3 regions of the Kosakonia sp. MUSA4 genome follow, and region 3 is predicted to be linked to each of the others. Evidence: predicted binding sites of a transcription regulator. Region 3 holds the regulator's gene; each other region holds the start of a gene.
The links. Region 3 encodes sigma-54, which starts transcription at its own class of promoters, with help from an activator protein. Its sites were predicted from a motif close to GTTGGCACANNTTTCGCTNT; they were not measured.

Region 1 (5,205 bases), 720 kb from region 3:
CGGCGCATTAACCACCGCCGTCAGCGAAGCGATGACGCGCGGCGGCATCACCTTAGACGCCAACAGCCGCGCGGTGGATGCCAAAGAGCGCCTGATGCAGCGTAAAATCGCCGCCGCCCCGGTGGTGGATGACGCGGGAATTCTGGTGGGCGCCATCAACCTGCAGGATTTTTATCAGGCAGGCATTCTTTAACGCTTCAGCCCCAGACGTTTCGCCAGCCGGTGCAGGTTGGCGACGTCCAGTTCCAGCGCCCGGGCGCAGGCCGCCCAGTTCCCGCCGCGCTCTTCCAGCGTCCGGGCAATCATCGCCCGCTGGAAATCCTCCGTGGCATCGCGCAGATTCTGCCCTGCCAATAACACAGGCGCGGTGTGTACCACCGGCGTCTGTTCATCGCTGAGGGCAAAATGTCGCGCCTCCAGCACCACATCATCGCTGTTGCGCGTCCCGCGCGCCAGAATCACCGCACGGTGAATGGCATGTTCCAGCTCGCGCACATTGCCCGGCCAGCCGTAGCTGAGTAAATGCGCACGCGCGCCGGGGCTGAGCGCCACTCTGCCAAGCCCCAGACGCAAACGGCACTGTTCGCAGAAGTAACCCGCCAGCAGCACCACATCGTCGCCCCGTTCACGCAGCGGCGGCACCGATAACGGGAACACGCTGAGTCGATGATAGAGATCGGCGCGAAAACGCCCGGCCAGCACCTCTTCACGCAGATCGCGGTTGGTCGCCGCCAGCACGCGCACATCCACGCGCAAGCTGCGATCGTCGCCGACACGTTGCAGATCGCCATACTGCAATACCCGCAGCAGCTTGGCCTGCAATGAGAGGGACAATTCACCGATCTCATCAAGAAACAGCGTGCCGTTATCCGCCATCTCAAACTTGCCGCTGCGATTGCTGATGGCCCCGGTAAAGGCGCCTTTCACGTGGCCGAACAGTTCACTCTCGGCCACGCTTTCCGGCAACGCCGCGCAGTTGAGGTAAACCAGCGGGCTGGCTGCCCGCGCGGAACCTTCATGAATCGCCTTAGCCACCAGCTCTTTCCCGGTGCCGGTTTCGCCGCTGATCAGCACGTTAAGATCGGACGCGGCAACAATATCGATCTCTTTTTTCAACGCCACCATGCCCGGCGATAAGCCGATCATTTCGCTGCGCGCCACCGGCTCAAACGCGGCGGGTGCGCCGGGCAGCATATTCTGGCTCTCCAGTTGCTCAATCAGCAGCGCATTGTTCAACGCCCCTGCCGCCAGCGCCGCAATCAGCCGCAGCTCTTCGTCGCTAAAGCTGTCGAACTGATCCGGTGACATACCATCCAGCGTCAGCGCGCCAATCAGGTTCTGCCCGGCAAACAGCGGCAGCCCGACGCAGGCATGCACTTTCAGGCTCTCCTGGCCGGGGATCAGCCCGTCATAAGGATCGGGCAAACCGCTGTCGGCCGGAAAACGCACCACATCCCCCGCGCGGGCAATCGCCTCCAGCCGTGGGTGCCCCTCCAGCGTAAAACGCCTGCCGAGTACGTCCTGCGCCAGCCCGTCGATAGCCAGCGGAATAAATTGCCGTGCTTCATAACGCAGTAGCGCAGAGGCATCGCAGGCCAGCACCTGGCGCAGCGTGGCAATCAGCCGCTGGAAGCGATCCGCATGGCCGATACCGCTCTGCAATTCAATGGCGATTCCCGCCAGCACATTCAGCGAAAAACTCATGCTTACCTCACTGTCTTTTTGACAACGCATAGTGTCATATTGACTGTAAATATCATAGTCATAATGACATCTATTTTCTCATTAAAAACAATAAAAATATTAAAAATCAATAAAATAAAAAGTTGGCACGGCCTTTGATATTAGCCATACATCGAACTGAAAAAGTACAGGACATTTGATATGGCTATTCATGTAAAAAACAACATTCATTGGGTTGGGCAACGTGACTGGGAAGTGCGCGATTTTCACGGTACTGAATACAAAACGCTGAAAGGCAGCAGCTACAACAGCTATTTGATCCGCGAAGGCAAAAACGTGCTGATCGATACCGTCGATCACAAATTCAGCCGCGAGTTTGTGCAGAACCTGAGCGCGGAGATCGATCTGCAACGCATCGACTACATTGTGATTAACCACGCCGAAGAAGATCACGCCGGTGCGCTGACCGAGCTGATGTCGCACATCCCGCATACGCCGATCTACTGCACGGCGAATGCGATCGACTCGATCACCGGCCATCACCATCACCCGGAGTGGAACTTTAACGTCGTGAAAACCGGCGACACGCTGGACATCGGCAACGGCAAACAGTTGATCTTCGTTGAAACCCCAATGCTGCACTGGCCGGACAGCATGATGACCTACATGACCGGCGACGCCGTACTGTTCAGCAATGACGCTTTCGGCCAGCACTACTGCGACGAACGCCTGTTTAATGATGAAGTGGATCAGGCGGAACTGTTCGAACAGTGCCAGCGCTACTACGCAAATATCCTGACGCCGTTCAGCCGCCTGGTGACGCCGAAAATCACCGAAATCCTCGGCTTTAATCTGCCGGTAGATATGATTGCCACCTCGCACGGCGTGGTATGGCGCGATAACCCGACGCAAATTGTCGAGCTGTACCTGAAATGGGCGGCCGATTATCAGGAAGATCGCATCACCCTTTTCTACGACACCATGTCCAACAACACCCGCATGATGGCCGACGCCATTGCACAGGGCATTAACGAAGTTGACCCGCGCGTGGCGGTGAAAATCTTTAATGTCGCCCGCAGCGATAAAAACGATATTTTGACCAATGTGTTCCGCTCGAAAGGCGTGCTGGTTGGCACCTCGACCATGAATAACGTGATGATGCCGAAAATCGCCGGGCTGGTCGAAGAGATCACCGGCCTGCGTTTTCGCAACAAACGCGCCAGCGCCTTTGGCTCCCATGGCTGGAGCGGCGGCGCGGTAGATCGTCTCTCCACCCGCTTACAGGATGCCGGGTTTGAAATGTCCGTCAGCCTGAAAGCCAAATGGCGACCGGACATCGACGCGCTGGAAGTATGCCGCCAGCACGGGCGCGATATCGCCCGCCAGTGGGCGCTCTCTCCTTTGCCGGAAGCGGTAAAACCGGCCTCCACAACGGCTCAGGAAGCCTGCGCCTGTGCCGCAGCCGCCGCTGCGGAACTCGGCCCGCGCATGCAGTGCAGCGTCTGCCAGTGGATCTACGATCCAGCAAAAGGCGAGCCAATGCAGGATGTTGCGCCAGGTACGCCGTGGAGCGAGGTTCCGGATAATTTCCTCTGCCCGGAATGTTCCTTAGGCAAAGAGGTATTTGACGAACTGGCAACGGAGGCAAAATGAGCGCAGGTATTGTGATTATCGGATCGGGCTTCGCCGCCCGGTCGCTGGTGAAAAACATCCGTAAACTCGACAGCGCCGTACCGCTGACGTTAATTGCCGCCGACAGCATCGATGAGTACAACAAACCGGATCTCAGCCATGTCATCAGCGAAGCGCAAAGTGCCGATGATTTGCTGCGCCAACCGGCGGGAGAATTTGCCGAGCAGTTTAACCTGCGGCTGTTCCCGCACACGATCATCACCGCCATTGATGCTGAGGCGCAGGTGGTGAAAAGCGTCGATAAACAGTGGCAGTACGACAAACTGGTGCTGGCGACGGGGGCAAAAGCCTTCGTTCCGCCGCTGCCGGGGCGCGAGCACATGCTGACGCTCAACAGCCTGCAAGAGTATCGCGCCTGCGAAAACAGGCTGCGCGATGCCGCCAGCGTGCTGATTGTCGGTGCCGGGTTGATTGGCTGCGAGCTGGCAATGGATTTTCGCCGCACCGGGAAAACCGTCACCCTGCTGGATAACGCCGCCAGTATTCTGCCTTCGCTGATGCCGCCAGAAGTCAGCAGCCGTCTGCAACATAGCCTGACGTCGCTGGGCGTGCGCCTGCTGCTCTCCTCCCGTTTGCAACAACTGACGGCAAGCGCAAATGGCATTTGCGCACAGCTTGAGGACGAACGCTGCGTAGAAGCCGACGTGGTGATTGCCGCCACAGGCCTGTCGCCGGAAGTGTCGCTGGCACAAGCCGCCGGGGTGGAAACCCGCCGAGGCATCGTGGTTAATGCGGCGCTGCAAACCAGCAACCCGCAGATCTATGCGCTTGGCGACTGCGCCGAGATCAACGGCAGGGTGCTGCCTTTCCTGCAACCCGCCCAGCTCAGCGCCATTACGCTGGCGAAAAACCTGCTCGGCAACAGCGCGCAACTGGCGCTGCCTGCCATGCTGGTGAAGGTAAAAACGCCACTGATGCCGTTGCACCTGGCCGGAGAAACCGCCCGCCGCGACCTGAACTGGCAGATTACGACTCACCCCCAGGGCATGGTGGCGAAAGGGCTTGATGCTGATGAGAAACTGCGCGCCTTTGTGGTCAGCGAAGAGCGCATGAAAGAGGCTTTCGCGCTGCTTAAAGCGCTGGCGCTATAGTCCGCGCAGCGGCAACCAGCCCCTGGCCGAAGGCAATTCCGCCATCTCCGGCCGGGAGCTGGTGCGGGAAGAGCAAGGTGAAATCAGCAAGCCAGGCTTGCAGGCGCGCCTTCAGCAGGCGGTTATGCAGTACGCCGCCGCTGAATGCCAGCGTCTGAATACCGCGTCGCTCTGCCTGTTCGCGGGCAAGGCTTGCCAGCCCCTCCGCCAGCGCGTCGTGAAACGCCCACGCACGCTGCGCGGGTGATGCCTGCCAGCCCAGCCACTGCCGCCAGAAGGTGGCAAGATCAAACTGATTTCCGCATAGCGGCAGCGTGACGGGATGCTCAACCGCAGAGACGGACGCCGCCAGCGCTTCAAGCCGACAGGCGGCTTCGCCTTCATAACTCAGGTGCAGCGGCGCGCAGCCCAGCGCGCAGGCCACCGCATCAAATAAACGTCCGCAAGAAGAGGCCAGCGGCGCGTTGATGCCGCGCTCAATGGCGCGCGCCAGCAGCGGCCAGTTTTGCTGTCGGAGCACAGCGGTTTCCGGGTAATGTTGCCACTCAGGTACAAACGCCAGCATCTGCGCCAGCAGGTTGCGCCACGGCTGCCGCGCGGCCAGATCGCCGCCCGGTAAAGCCACCGCCGGTAAGCCGCCAAGGCGCTCGCATTCGCGATAATTGACGCGCAAACATTCGCCGCCCCACAGCGCGCCGCCCTCCCCCATGCCAATACCGTCCAGCGTCAGCGCAATCAC
Region 2 (5,205 bases), 690 kb from region 3:
GGCGGCATACAGACGCGGCAGCAGCCACGGCGCAGCAACGCCGCCAATAACGCAGCAGAGCGCCAGCACCGCCACGCTTGCGGTCATCAGCCAGGGAATGGATTGCGGGTTTTCCGCCTGCGGGGTGCGCGGCGCGCCAAGGAAGGTGACGCCATAGACTTTCGCCATACACATCACCGCCAGCGCACCGGTTATCGCCAGGCCAACGGCCAGCAGCGGCCCAATCAGTTGCAGGACAAAGTGGCCGCTACCGCTCAGGCTGAAGAAGGATTGATAAATCACCCACTCACCGGCAAAGCCATTGAGCGGCGGCAGCGCCGCCATCGCCATCAGCCCGACCAGCATCGCCAGCGAAATAAGCGGCATTTTTTTGCCGATGCCGCCCAGTTTTTCGATATCGCGATAGCCAGTACCAAACCACAGCGCGCCCGCGCCAAGAAACAACGTGCTCTTAAACAGGCTGTGATTGAAAAGGTGATACAGACCACCAACCAGCCCCAGCGCCATCAGCGCCGGTTGCTGCAATGCCAGCCCGGTTACGCCCGCGCCAAGGCCGAGCAAAATGATGCCGATGTTTTCCAGCGTGTGATAAGCCAGCAGGCGCTGAATATTGTGCTCCATCAGCGCATACAAACCGCCGACAAAGGCGGTGATCATGCCGAATACCAGCAGCACAACTCCCCACCACAGCGGCGGCTGGCCGCCCAGCAAGGAGAAACTGAGAATGCCGAACAGCCCGACTTTCATCACCACGGTAGAAAAGAGCGCGGCGGCTGGTGCTTGCGCGCTGGCATGCGCCTGCGGCGCCCAGGCGTGTAGCGGAATAATCCCCGCCAGCAGACCAAAGCCAATCACCCCCAGCAGCCAGACGCCGCTGCTGAGCGGTTGCCCGCTAAGCTGAACAAAATCGAGCGTGTGATAACGCTGCCAGATAAACCAGCAGGCCAGCGCAAGCAGCACGGTGCCCAGTCGCCCCATGGCGAACCACAGTTTGCCAGAAGCGCTGCAACCGGTAAGAAACACCGCGCTCAGCGCCATGATTTCGCTCATCACGACCAGCTCACCCAGGTTCGCGGCGCAGACGGCGCACAGCGCGGCGGCCAGCAGCAAATTGATCAACAACCCGTTGGCTTTCACCGCGTCATGGCGGTGCCAGTGGATGTTATAGAGGCTAATAAGCAGGCCGCAGAGGCCGAAGGTGATCACCCACACGGCACGCAGCGGCGTGACCAGTAACGGGTACTGCAACAGCGTCAGGTTGCCGGAAACGGCATCGGCGCCCAGCAGTGACAACAACCCGGCTGCGGTCGCCATAGCGCTACCGATTGCGCCGCCAAGCCCGGCCAGCCAGCCGCTGAGAATTTTCGCCCGCGTAAACAGGTACGCCAGCGCAGCAGCGCAGATAAACACCGCCACCGCGCCGTTGAGCAAAGAGAGGATTGTCATTTTGCACTCCGGTTAAGCTGGGTAAACAGCGACAAATCGCCGTAGTCCGTATTCAGGGTCTGCTCGCGTTTGCGACGGCTGGCGCGGGCGATGTCGAGGTTATTGACCAGATGCAGCGCCTTGGTCGGACACATCCGCACGCAGGCCGGGCCTTGATCATCGAAATGGCAGAGATCGCACTTCACGGCGATAGCCCGCACGCCGGGCACCCAGTCCAGCAGCGTACTGACGCGGGCAGGTGCAGGCGGCGCGGCGGGCGCGAGCGGCGAGTTAACGTTGGCCGGAATATCCAGCGGGCGGCTACCGGCAAATTCGATAGCGCCAAACGGGCAGGCAATCGCGCACAGTTTGCAGCTTACGCACAGGCTTTCATTTAACTGCACCGCGCCATCGACGCGATTAATGGCGTTTACCGGACACACACCCGCACAGGGCGCGTCTTCGCAGTGGTGGCACTGCTGCGGCGCGGATTCATGTTCATTACGCATTACGCGCAGCCGCGGCATCGACTGCAAGCCATACGCGCGATGCGTCTCCGCGCAGGCCGCCTCGCAGGTGTGGCAGCCGATACAGAGCGCCGAGTCGGCAATTACAAAACGGTTCACCAGCTAATCCTCAGGTGATTCACCCAGTCCGGGCGGTCATTTTTGACGAAATCAGTCGCACGACGTGTCACTTCGACACATCTCGACACCCAAACTCAGGCCAGCGCAGACGCGTGCGCGCTGCTGGCAAGAAGAGAGAGGTTGATGGGGGTATCGTTTTCCACCGCCGCGTACAGGCTGTCGTAAACCGTGGCGATTTTTTCCAGATAGTGCTCCAGCACTTTTTCGCGATCGTGGGTGCTGATAACGCCGTCCACTTTGCCATCGCAGGTGAGCTGCGCCTGTGCAATCAAGCGCTTATCGCTGCCATCTTTATTGGCAATCGCGTATTCGAGGGTATGGCCGTTAAAGCCGCCGGTCAGCGAGACGGTGACTATGAAATGGCCGAACAGCTCAAAACAGAGCTGCTGCTCTGGCGCACAACTTATTGCATGGTGCAGGCGCGCTTTTGACAGCGTGATCCCCTGAACCAGCGCGTTACAGTAACTGCGCCACTCCTCCTGCAGGAGATGGTGTCGCCCGGCAATGTAATCTGCCTTTTCGCTAATTTCCCAAATCGTCATGTCTGCTTACCTGATTAATTGAAACAACGGCGGTAAAGCATCATCCATGCCAAAATTTAATTTATTGATTAATAAAGGAATAAATAAAAATATTCGTTAATTTCGACGTGTCATCTCGACAGGTTCGACATCGTCACGGTGTCAAAATCACTCATGGCACTCTTATTGCATTAACGCGGCAACTCATAAGGAGGGATTATGCATGAGATCACTTTGTGCCAGCGGGCGCTGGAAATTATTGAACAACAGGCTTCAGCGAACGGCGCGCGTCGGGTCACCGGCGTCTGGTTAAAAGTGGGCGCATTTTCCTGTGTCGAAACCGAAGCTTTAACGTTTTGTTTTGATCTGGTGTGCCGTGGCAGCCTGGCTGAAGGTTGTACACTGCACATCGAACAACAACAAGCGGAGTGCTGGTGCGAGTCTTGTCGGCAGTACGTCACGCTGCTTACCCAGCGAGTTCGCCGCTGCCCACAATGCCACAGCGACCAGTTGCAGATCGTTGCCGACGATGGAATGCAAATTCAGCGCCTGGAAATTGAGGAGTAAACAATGTGTACAACATGTGGTTGTCAGGACGGTAACCTTTATATCGAGGGTGACGAACATAACCCGCACTCTGCATTTCGCAGCGCACCGTTCGCCCCTGCTGCGCGCCCTGCGCTAACTATAACCCGCATCAATACCGGTGAGTTCGCCCCAACCCAATCGGATAACGGCGATTTGCATTACGGTCATGGCGAAGCCGGCACCCACGCGCCGGGCATGAGCCAGCGCCGGATGCTGGAAGTGGAGATCGACGTCCTGGATAAAAATAACCAGATCGCCGCCCGCAACCGCGCCCGCTTTGCCGCCCGCCAGCAACTGGTGCTGAACCTGGTCTCCAGCCCTGGCTCCGGCAAAACCACTCTGCTCACCGAAACCCTGCAGCGCCTGAATGCGCGCGTACCCTGCGCGGTGATCGAAGGGGATCAGCAAACCGTCAACGACGCTGCGCGTATTCGCGCCACCGGTACTCCGGCGATTCAGGTGAATACCGGCAAGGGTTGCCACCTGGATGCGCAGATGATTGCCGATGCTGCGCCGCGTCTGCCGCTCGACGATCGCGGCATTCTGTTTATTGAAAACGTCGGCAACCTGGTGTGCCCGGCGGGCTTCGATCTGGGCGAACGCCATAAAGTGGCGGTGTTGTCGGTGACCGAAGGGGAAGACAAGCCGCTGAAATATCCGCACATGTTCGCCGCCGCCTCGCTGATGCTGCTCAATAAAGTGGATCTGCTGCCGTACCTCAATTTTGACGTCGAGCGCTGCATCGCTTATGCCCGTGAAGTGAACCCGCAGATTGAGATCCTGCTGGTTTCCGCCACCAAAGGCGACGGGATGGACGCCTGGCTCGACTGGCTGGAGACGCAACGATGTGCATAGGCGTACCGGGGCAAATTTGCGCCATTGACGGCCTGCAAGCCAGAGTGGATGTCTGCGGCATTCAGCGCGACGTCGATTTAACCCTGGTCGGCAGCCACGATGAACACGGCCAGCCGCGTCTCGGCCAGTGGGTGCTGGTGCACGTCGGTTTTGCCATGAGCGTGATTAACGAAGCCGAAGCGCTCGATACTCTGGCGGCGCTGCAAAATATGTTCGATGTCGAGCCGGATGTCGGCGCGCTGCTCTACGGCGAGGAGAAATAATGCGTTTTGTCGACGAATATCGCGCCCCGGGACAGGTGATGCAGCTGATTGCCCATCTGCGCGAACGGGCGTCTCATCTCAGCTATACCGCCGCGCGTCCGCTGCGCATTATGGAAGTGTGCGGCGGTCATACGCACGCCATCTTTAAATTTGGCCTTGACCAGTTACTGCCGGAAAACATCGAGTTTATCCACGGGCCGGGCTGCCCGGTGTGCGTGTTACCGATGGGGCGCATCGATACCTGCGTAGAGATCGCCAGCCATCCGGAAGTAATCTTCTGTACTTTCGGCGACGCCATTCGCGTGCCGGGGAAAAAAGGCTCGCTGTTACAGGCGAAAGCGCGCGGTGCCGATGTGCGCATCGTCTATTCACCGATGGATGCGCTGGCGCTGGCGGAAAAAAATCCGCAGCGCAAAGTGGTGTTCTTCGGCCTCGGTTTCGAAACCACCATGCCCGCCACGGCTATTACGCTTCAGCAGGCGAAAGCCCGCAACATCAACAACTTCTGGTTTTTCTGCCAGCACATTACGCTGATCCCGACGCTGCGCAGCCTGCTGGAACAGCCGGACAACGGCATCGACGCTTTCCTTGCGCCCGGCCATGTCAGCATGGTGATCGGCACCGACGCCTACACCTTTATTGCCGAAGAATTTCGCCGCCCGCTGGTGGTGGCCGGGTTTGAACCGCTGGATCTGTTGCAGGGCGTGGTAATGCTGGTGGAACAGAAAATCGCCGCGCAAAGCCGGGTGGAAAACCAGTACCGCCGCGTCGTGCCGGATGAAGGCAACCGGCTGGCGCAGGCCGCGATTGCCGATGTGTTTGCCGTCAGCGGCGACAGCGAGTGGCGCGGGCTGGGGGTGATCGGCGAGTCCGGCGTACATCTGACGCAGGCTTATCAGCAGTTCG
Region 3 (5,205 bases):
CACAGTTCAAGATAACTGCGGGTCTGGTAAATAAAATTGTGCACTTCGGTATGCCGGTCAAGGAACGCCGCGACAGGTTTGTCGAGACCGGTCATCGGGCGCAGTTTCGGATCCCAGTGCGGGTTGGGCAGAAAGCGAACGTCAAAGACGTAGTCGGCATCGATAGGGATGCCGTGCTTAAAGCCGAACGACTCAAAGACCATGGTCAGTTCGCGCTCGCGCTTGCCGAGCAGGCGGGTGCGCAGCATTTCGGCCAGCTCATGTACCGACATTTCGGAGGTATCGACAATCAGGTCCGCGCGGGAACGCAGTGGCTCCAGCAGGTTGCTCTCTTCATCGATAGCGCTTTCCAGCGATAAATTCTTGCTGGAGAGCGGATGTAAGCGGCGCGTATCGCTGTAGCGCCGAATCAGCGTGTTGCGGTCAGCATCAAGGAACAGCAGCTGCGGCGAGAAGGCATCTGGCAGACTGCTCATCGCCTGTTCAAAAATTTCCGGTGATTCCGGCATGTTACGCACATCAATACTGACGGCGGCAGAGGTCTGACGATCGGCGAGCGTCTGCGCCAGTTGCGGCAGCAGCACGACCGGCAGGTTATCGACACAATAGAAGCCCATATCTTCCAGGGCGCGCAGGGCCACGGATTTTCCTGAACCCGAACGACCACTTACGATCATCAGGACCATGAACCGTTTCTCCCCACAACGACAAAAAAGGTGTTCTTCCCGTTACGCATCGTCGCTTTCGCCTTCTGTCTGCGTGATTATCTGATACAGCTCTTCATCGTTCTGCGCACTGCGCAGGCGACGACAAATGGTTTTATCCGCCAGCCGTTTAGCCACCAGCGAGAGCGTATGAAGATGCGTTTTGGTTTGATCGGCCGGCACCAGCAGTGCAAACAGCAGATCAACGGGCTGATTATCGATAGCGTCGAAAGCTATGGGCGTTTCGAGCTGCACAAAAACGCCGACGGCACGCAGCGTGTCCTCTTCCAGCTTACCGTGGGGAATGGCAATACCGTTACCAATACCGGTACTGCCCATTTTCTCACGCGTAAGAATGGCTTCGAAAACGACCTGTGGCGGCAGGCCGAGCTGTTTTGCCGCCAGTTCACTGATGATTTCCAGCGCTCGTTTTTTGCTCTGGCAGTGAACGCCGCTACGTGTACATTCCTGGTTAAGGACATTGCTCAGTTGAAGAGCCGAATCGTTATTCATCATAATTTCACCTAAGCGCCGTCAGAGCTAAGCACCCTACCGGGTTACGGTAGGGTGCAACGCGCCAAACGAACGCCCGGACAATTAGTGTTGTTTCAGTTTATCTTTATGTTTTGTCAACTGCCGCGATAGTTTATCAATCAAACCGTCGATGGCAGCGTACATATCCTGTCCTTCCGCGCTGGCATGCAACTCACCTCCATTTACATGCAGGGTTGCATCCGAGGTATGGATCACTTTCTCCACTTTCAACACAATATAGACCTGATTAATCCTTTCGAAATACTGCTCAAGCTTGGCAAATTTGCTGTTCACAAATTCACGTAAAGCATCAGTGATCTCGACGTTTTGTCCTGTGATGTTAAGCTGCATAGTGTCTTCCTTATCGGTTGGGTCACACCAGCTGTTTACGCTGGTTAGACGGCGGAATGGATAAAGACTCTCGATACTTCGCAACGGTACGCCGCGCTACCATAATTCCTTGATCGGAAAGCAGCGTCGTCAGCTTACTGTCGCTCAGCGGTTTTGCAGGGTTTTCTGCGGCGATTAATTTCTTAACCAGCGCGCGAATGGCTGTTGACGAGGCTTCGCCGCCGCCTTCCGTATTCACATGGCTGGAGAAGAAATACTTCAGTTCAAAAATGCCGCGAGGACTGTGCAGGTACTTCTGAGTTGTCACACGGGAAATCGTGGACTCGTGCATTTCGACGGCCTGGGCGATATCCGCCAGCACCATCGGTTTCATAAACTCTTCGCCCTGTTCAAAGAACGCCTGCTGCTGCTCAACGATGCAGCGGCTGACGCGCAATAGCGTGTCGTTACGGCTTTCAAGGCTTTTGATCAGCCACTTCGCTTCCTGCAAATTACTGCGGATAAACTGGGTGTCGGCGTCATTGCGCGCGCCGCCGCCCATTGAAGCGTAGTGCTGGTTGATTTGCAGACGCGGAATGCTGTCGGAGTTCAGTTCTACCGTCCAGCGCCCGTTATGCTTACGCACCAGCACATCCGGAATGACATATTCTGGTTCGCCGGTCTGGATCGACTGGCCGGGGCGCGGATCTAGCGACTGGATCAAATTTACTGCTTCTTTCAGCACGTCTTCTTTAAGACGCGTGACGCGCATAAGAGAGCGGAAATCGTGGTTAGCGAGCAGATCGAGGTGATCGCTGATGATCAGGCGAGCCTCTTCGCACCAGGGCGTATCTTTCGCGAACTGGGAAAGTTGGATCAACAGGCAGTCGCGCAGATCGCGCGCAGCGACGCCAACCGGATCGAAACGCTGAACGCGCTTTAACACCGCTTCAACTTCATCGAGACCGATTTCTTCATCACCCATGCTTTCCAGCACATCCTCAAGCGACACGGTAAGGTAGCCGGTCTCATCGACCGCATCGACAATAGAGGTTGCGATTGCGCGATCGGTATCGGAAAACGGCGTTAACTCTACCTGCCACATCAGGTAATCCTGAAGAGACTGTGTCGTTTCCCCCTGATAAATCGGCAGTTCGTCATCAATATAATCGTGGCTGCTGCCGGAAGGTGTTCCAGCGGTATAAATCTCATCCCAACTGGCGTCCAGCGGCAGCTCTTCGGGCATCTCTTTCTGTTCGAGCGCGTCTACAGTATCCAGGCCTTCATTTTCCTGGGTTTGTTGGCTATCCACTTCTTCATGAAGATCGGCTTGTTCCAGCAATGGGTTACTCTCCAGCGCTTGCTGAAGTTCCTGCTGAAGTTCTAACGTAGACAGCTGCAACAGACGGATAGCCTGTTGCAGTTGCGGCGTCATAGCTAGCTGTTGGCTAAGCCTTAATTGCAAACCTTGCTTCATATTCAGAGCAGCACTCTCCGACAAAATACCTCGATAAACTCTACCCTATCAGAGTCTGAAGTCTTCCCCAAGATATACGCGCTTAACATGTTCGTCTTCAAGGATTTGCTGCGGTGTACCATGAGCAATTAAATGCCCCTGGCTGACGATATAAGCTCGTTCACACACCGCCAACGTTTCGCGAACATTGTGGTCAGTAATCAACACGCCTAACCCACTGTCACGTAAGTGTTCAATGATGCGCTTGATGTCGATAACCGAGATAGGATCGACGCCCGCAAAGGGTTCATCCAGCAAAATAAATTTAGGATTTGCCGCCAGTGCGCGCGCAATTTCAACACGGCGACGTTCACCACCGGAAAGGGACTGCCCCATATTGTCTCGCAGATGCTCAATATGGAACTCTTCCATCAATTCGTTAGCGCGATCGTCGCGCTGTTCGGAAGTCAGATCGTCACGGATCTGAAGTACCGCCATCAGGTTGTCATACACGCTCAGACGACGAAAAATGGACGCTTCCTGCGGTAAATAACCGATGCCGCGACGCGCGCGCGCATGCAGTGGCAGCAAGCTGATATCGTCGTCATCAATAATGATATTGCCCGCGTCACGCGGAACAATCCCGACCACCATATAGAAGGTGGTCGTTTTCCCTGCGCCGTTAGGGCCAAGCAGCCCAACAATTTCGCCAGAGTTAACGGTCAGGCTGACGTCTTCAACCACGCGGCGGCCCTTATAGGCTTTCGCGAGATTCTTTGCAGTTAATGTTGCCATAACGAATTAGTTACTCTTCTTAGGAGCCGGGGTTTGGGTGTTGCCCTTGTCCTGCAACTGCGACGGCACCAGTACGGTGGTGACGCGTTTACCTTTGTCGCTGAACGCCTGCATTTTCTGCTCTTTCACCAGGTAGGTGATCTTGTCGCCAGTGATGTTGCTGTCCAGCTGCTCGAGATAGGCTTTACCGGTCAGCACGACAAAATCTTTTTCCAGCTCGTAGTGCATCTGTGAAGCGTGGCCTTTCACCGGTTTGCCGTTGTCCTGCATCTGATAAAACGTAGCCGGGTTGCCATAACCATCAATGATCTCTTTGCCTTGCTGGCCGCCCGGGCGTGTTACCACCACTTTATCGGCGTTGATTTTAATGGTTCCCTGCGTCACCACGACATTGCCGGTGAAGGTGACAATATTGCCCTGCATATCCAGCGACTGCTGATCGGAGTCGATATGGATCGGCTGTTCGGTATCACCGGTCACGGCAAAAGCCGGAAGCGCAGCGGCAAAAAGCGTACTGGCGAGAACCAGGTTAAGGCTGAGTTTGTTTGTTTTGAATTTCATAGGAGCTTCTAACCTTTTCAATCAGCTCGGCGTTTTTGCTGCGTAAGTTGCCGCGCATTTTCAGGCCGGTGGAATTAAATGTTGTTCCGTACAATGTTACCTGATCATCGGAAGTAACATCCTGCGTTACCAGATTGATCTGGGCGTTATCCGTGGTGATTTTTCGTAGCTGTGCATCTGCTGTCAATGCGTTGACCTCAACATGTCCGTAAAGGTAAAGCATTCTGTCGCTTGTTAATTTCGCTTTATCTGACTTAATCGACCAGGTCGGTATTTTGTTCTGATCAAAGGTTGTCAGCACTGGTTGTGCGTACCAGCTCACGCCATCGACGGAGTAGTATTCGACATTTTGCGCAATCAAGCGGTAATTAAGCGCACCTTCCGGGCTATAAACCACCGTGTCGGTATGTTTGCTGGTGTAGGTTGGCGCCTGGTCGTCAGTTGTGGTTGGTTCAGACTCATCCTGAGAGGTCAGGTTAATACCAATCAGTACCAAAGCGACCAGCGCCAGTAGAATAATGACCCAACGTCTGGTTTTACTCATATCGATTGCCCTTTGGCCTCATCCAGCTTGCCCTGCGCCAGCAGCAACAAATCACACACTTCACGGACTGCACCGCGACCTCCATTGATGCGCGTGACGTAATCGGCACGCGGGAGCAGCAAAGGATGCGCATCGGCGACGGCAATGCTGAGACCAATTTCGGCCATCACTGGCCAGTCAATTAAATCGTCACCCACATAGGCAACCTGCTCCGGCGTTAGCGCCAGCCTGGCCAGTAATTCACGGTAGGCCAGCAGTTTATCCGACTGTCCCTGATACAG

Region 1: norV (anaerobic nitric oxide reductase flavorubredoxin) is a predicted target of sigma-54. The motif match lies at 1,826-1,845, and genes of this name have one in related genera.
Region 2: hycA (formate hydrogenlyase regulator HycA) is a predicted target of sigma-54. The motif match lies at 2,649-2,668, and genes of this name have one in related genera.

Annotation. Positions count from the first base shown of each region.
Region 1 covers NZ_CP025697.1:4,168,065-4,173,269, forward strand. Annotated here, with positions in the region: gene gutQ (arabinose-5-phosphate isomerase GutQ) at 1-193, shown strand, start outside; gene norR (nitric oxide reductase transcriptional regulator NorR) at 190-1,704, opposite strand; gene norV (anaerobic nitric oxide reductase flavorubredoxin) at 1,885-3,336, shown strand; gene norW (NADH:flavorubredoxin reductase NorW) at 3,333-4,466, shown strand; gene hypF (carbamoyltransferase HypF) at 4,447-5,205, opposite strand, start outside.
Region 2 covers NZ_CP025697.1:4,197,757-4,202,961, forward strand. Annotated here, with positions in the region: gene hycC (formate hydrogenlyase subunit 3) at 1-1,446, opposite strand, end outside; gene C0557_RS19865 (4Fe-4S dicluster domain-containing protein) at 1,443-2,051, opposite strand; gene hycA (formate hydrogenlyase regulator HycA) at 2,147-2,614, opposite strand; gene hypA (hydrogenase maturation nickel metallochaperone HypA) at 2,813-3,160, shown strand; gene hypB (hydrogenase nickel incorporation protein HypB) at 3,164-4,036, shown strand; gene C0557_RS19885 (HypC/HybG/HupF family hydrogenase formation chaperone) at 4,027-4,299, shown strand; gene hypD (hydrogenase formation protein HypD) at 4,299-5,205, shown strand, end outside.
Region 3 covers NZ_CP025697.1:4,883,570-4,888,774, reverse strand. Annotated here, with positions in the region: gene rapZ (RNase adapter RapZ) at 1-686, opposite strand, end outside; gene ptsN (PTS IIA-like nitrogen regulatory protein PtsN) at 729-1,220, opposite strand; gene hpf (ribosome hibernation promoting factor) at 1,302-1,589, opposite strand; gene rpoN (RNA polymerase factor sigma-54) at 1,612-3,045, opposite strand; gene lptB (LPS export ABC transporter ATP-binding protein) at 3,094-3,819, opposite strand; gene lptA (lipopolysaccharide ABC transporter substrate-binding protein LptA) at 3,826-4,380, opposite strand; gene lptC (LPS export ABC transporter periplasmic protein LptC) at 4,349-4,924, opposite strand; gene kdsC (3-deoxy-manno-octulosonate-8-phosphatase KdsC) at 4,921-5,205, opposite strand, start outside.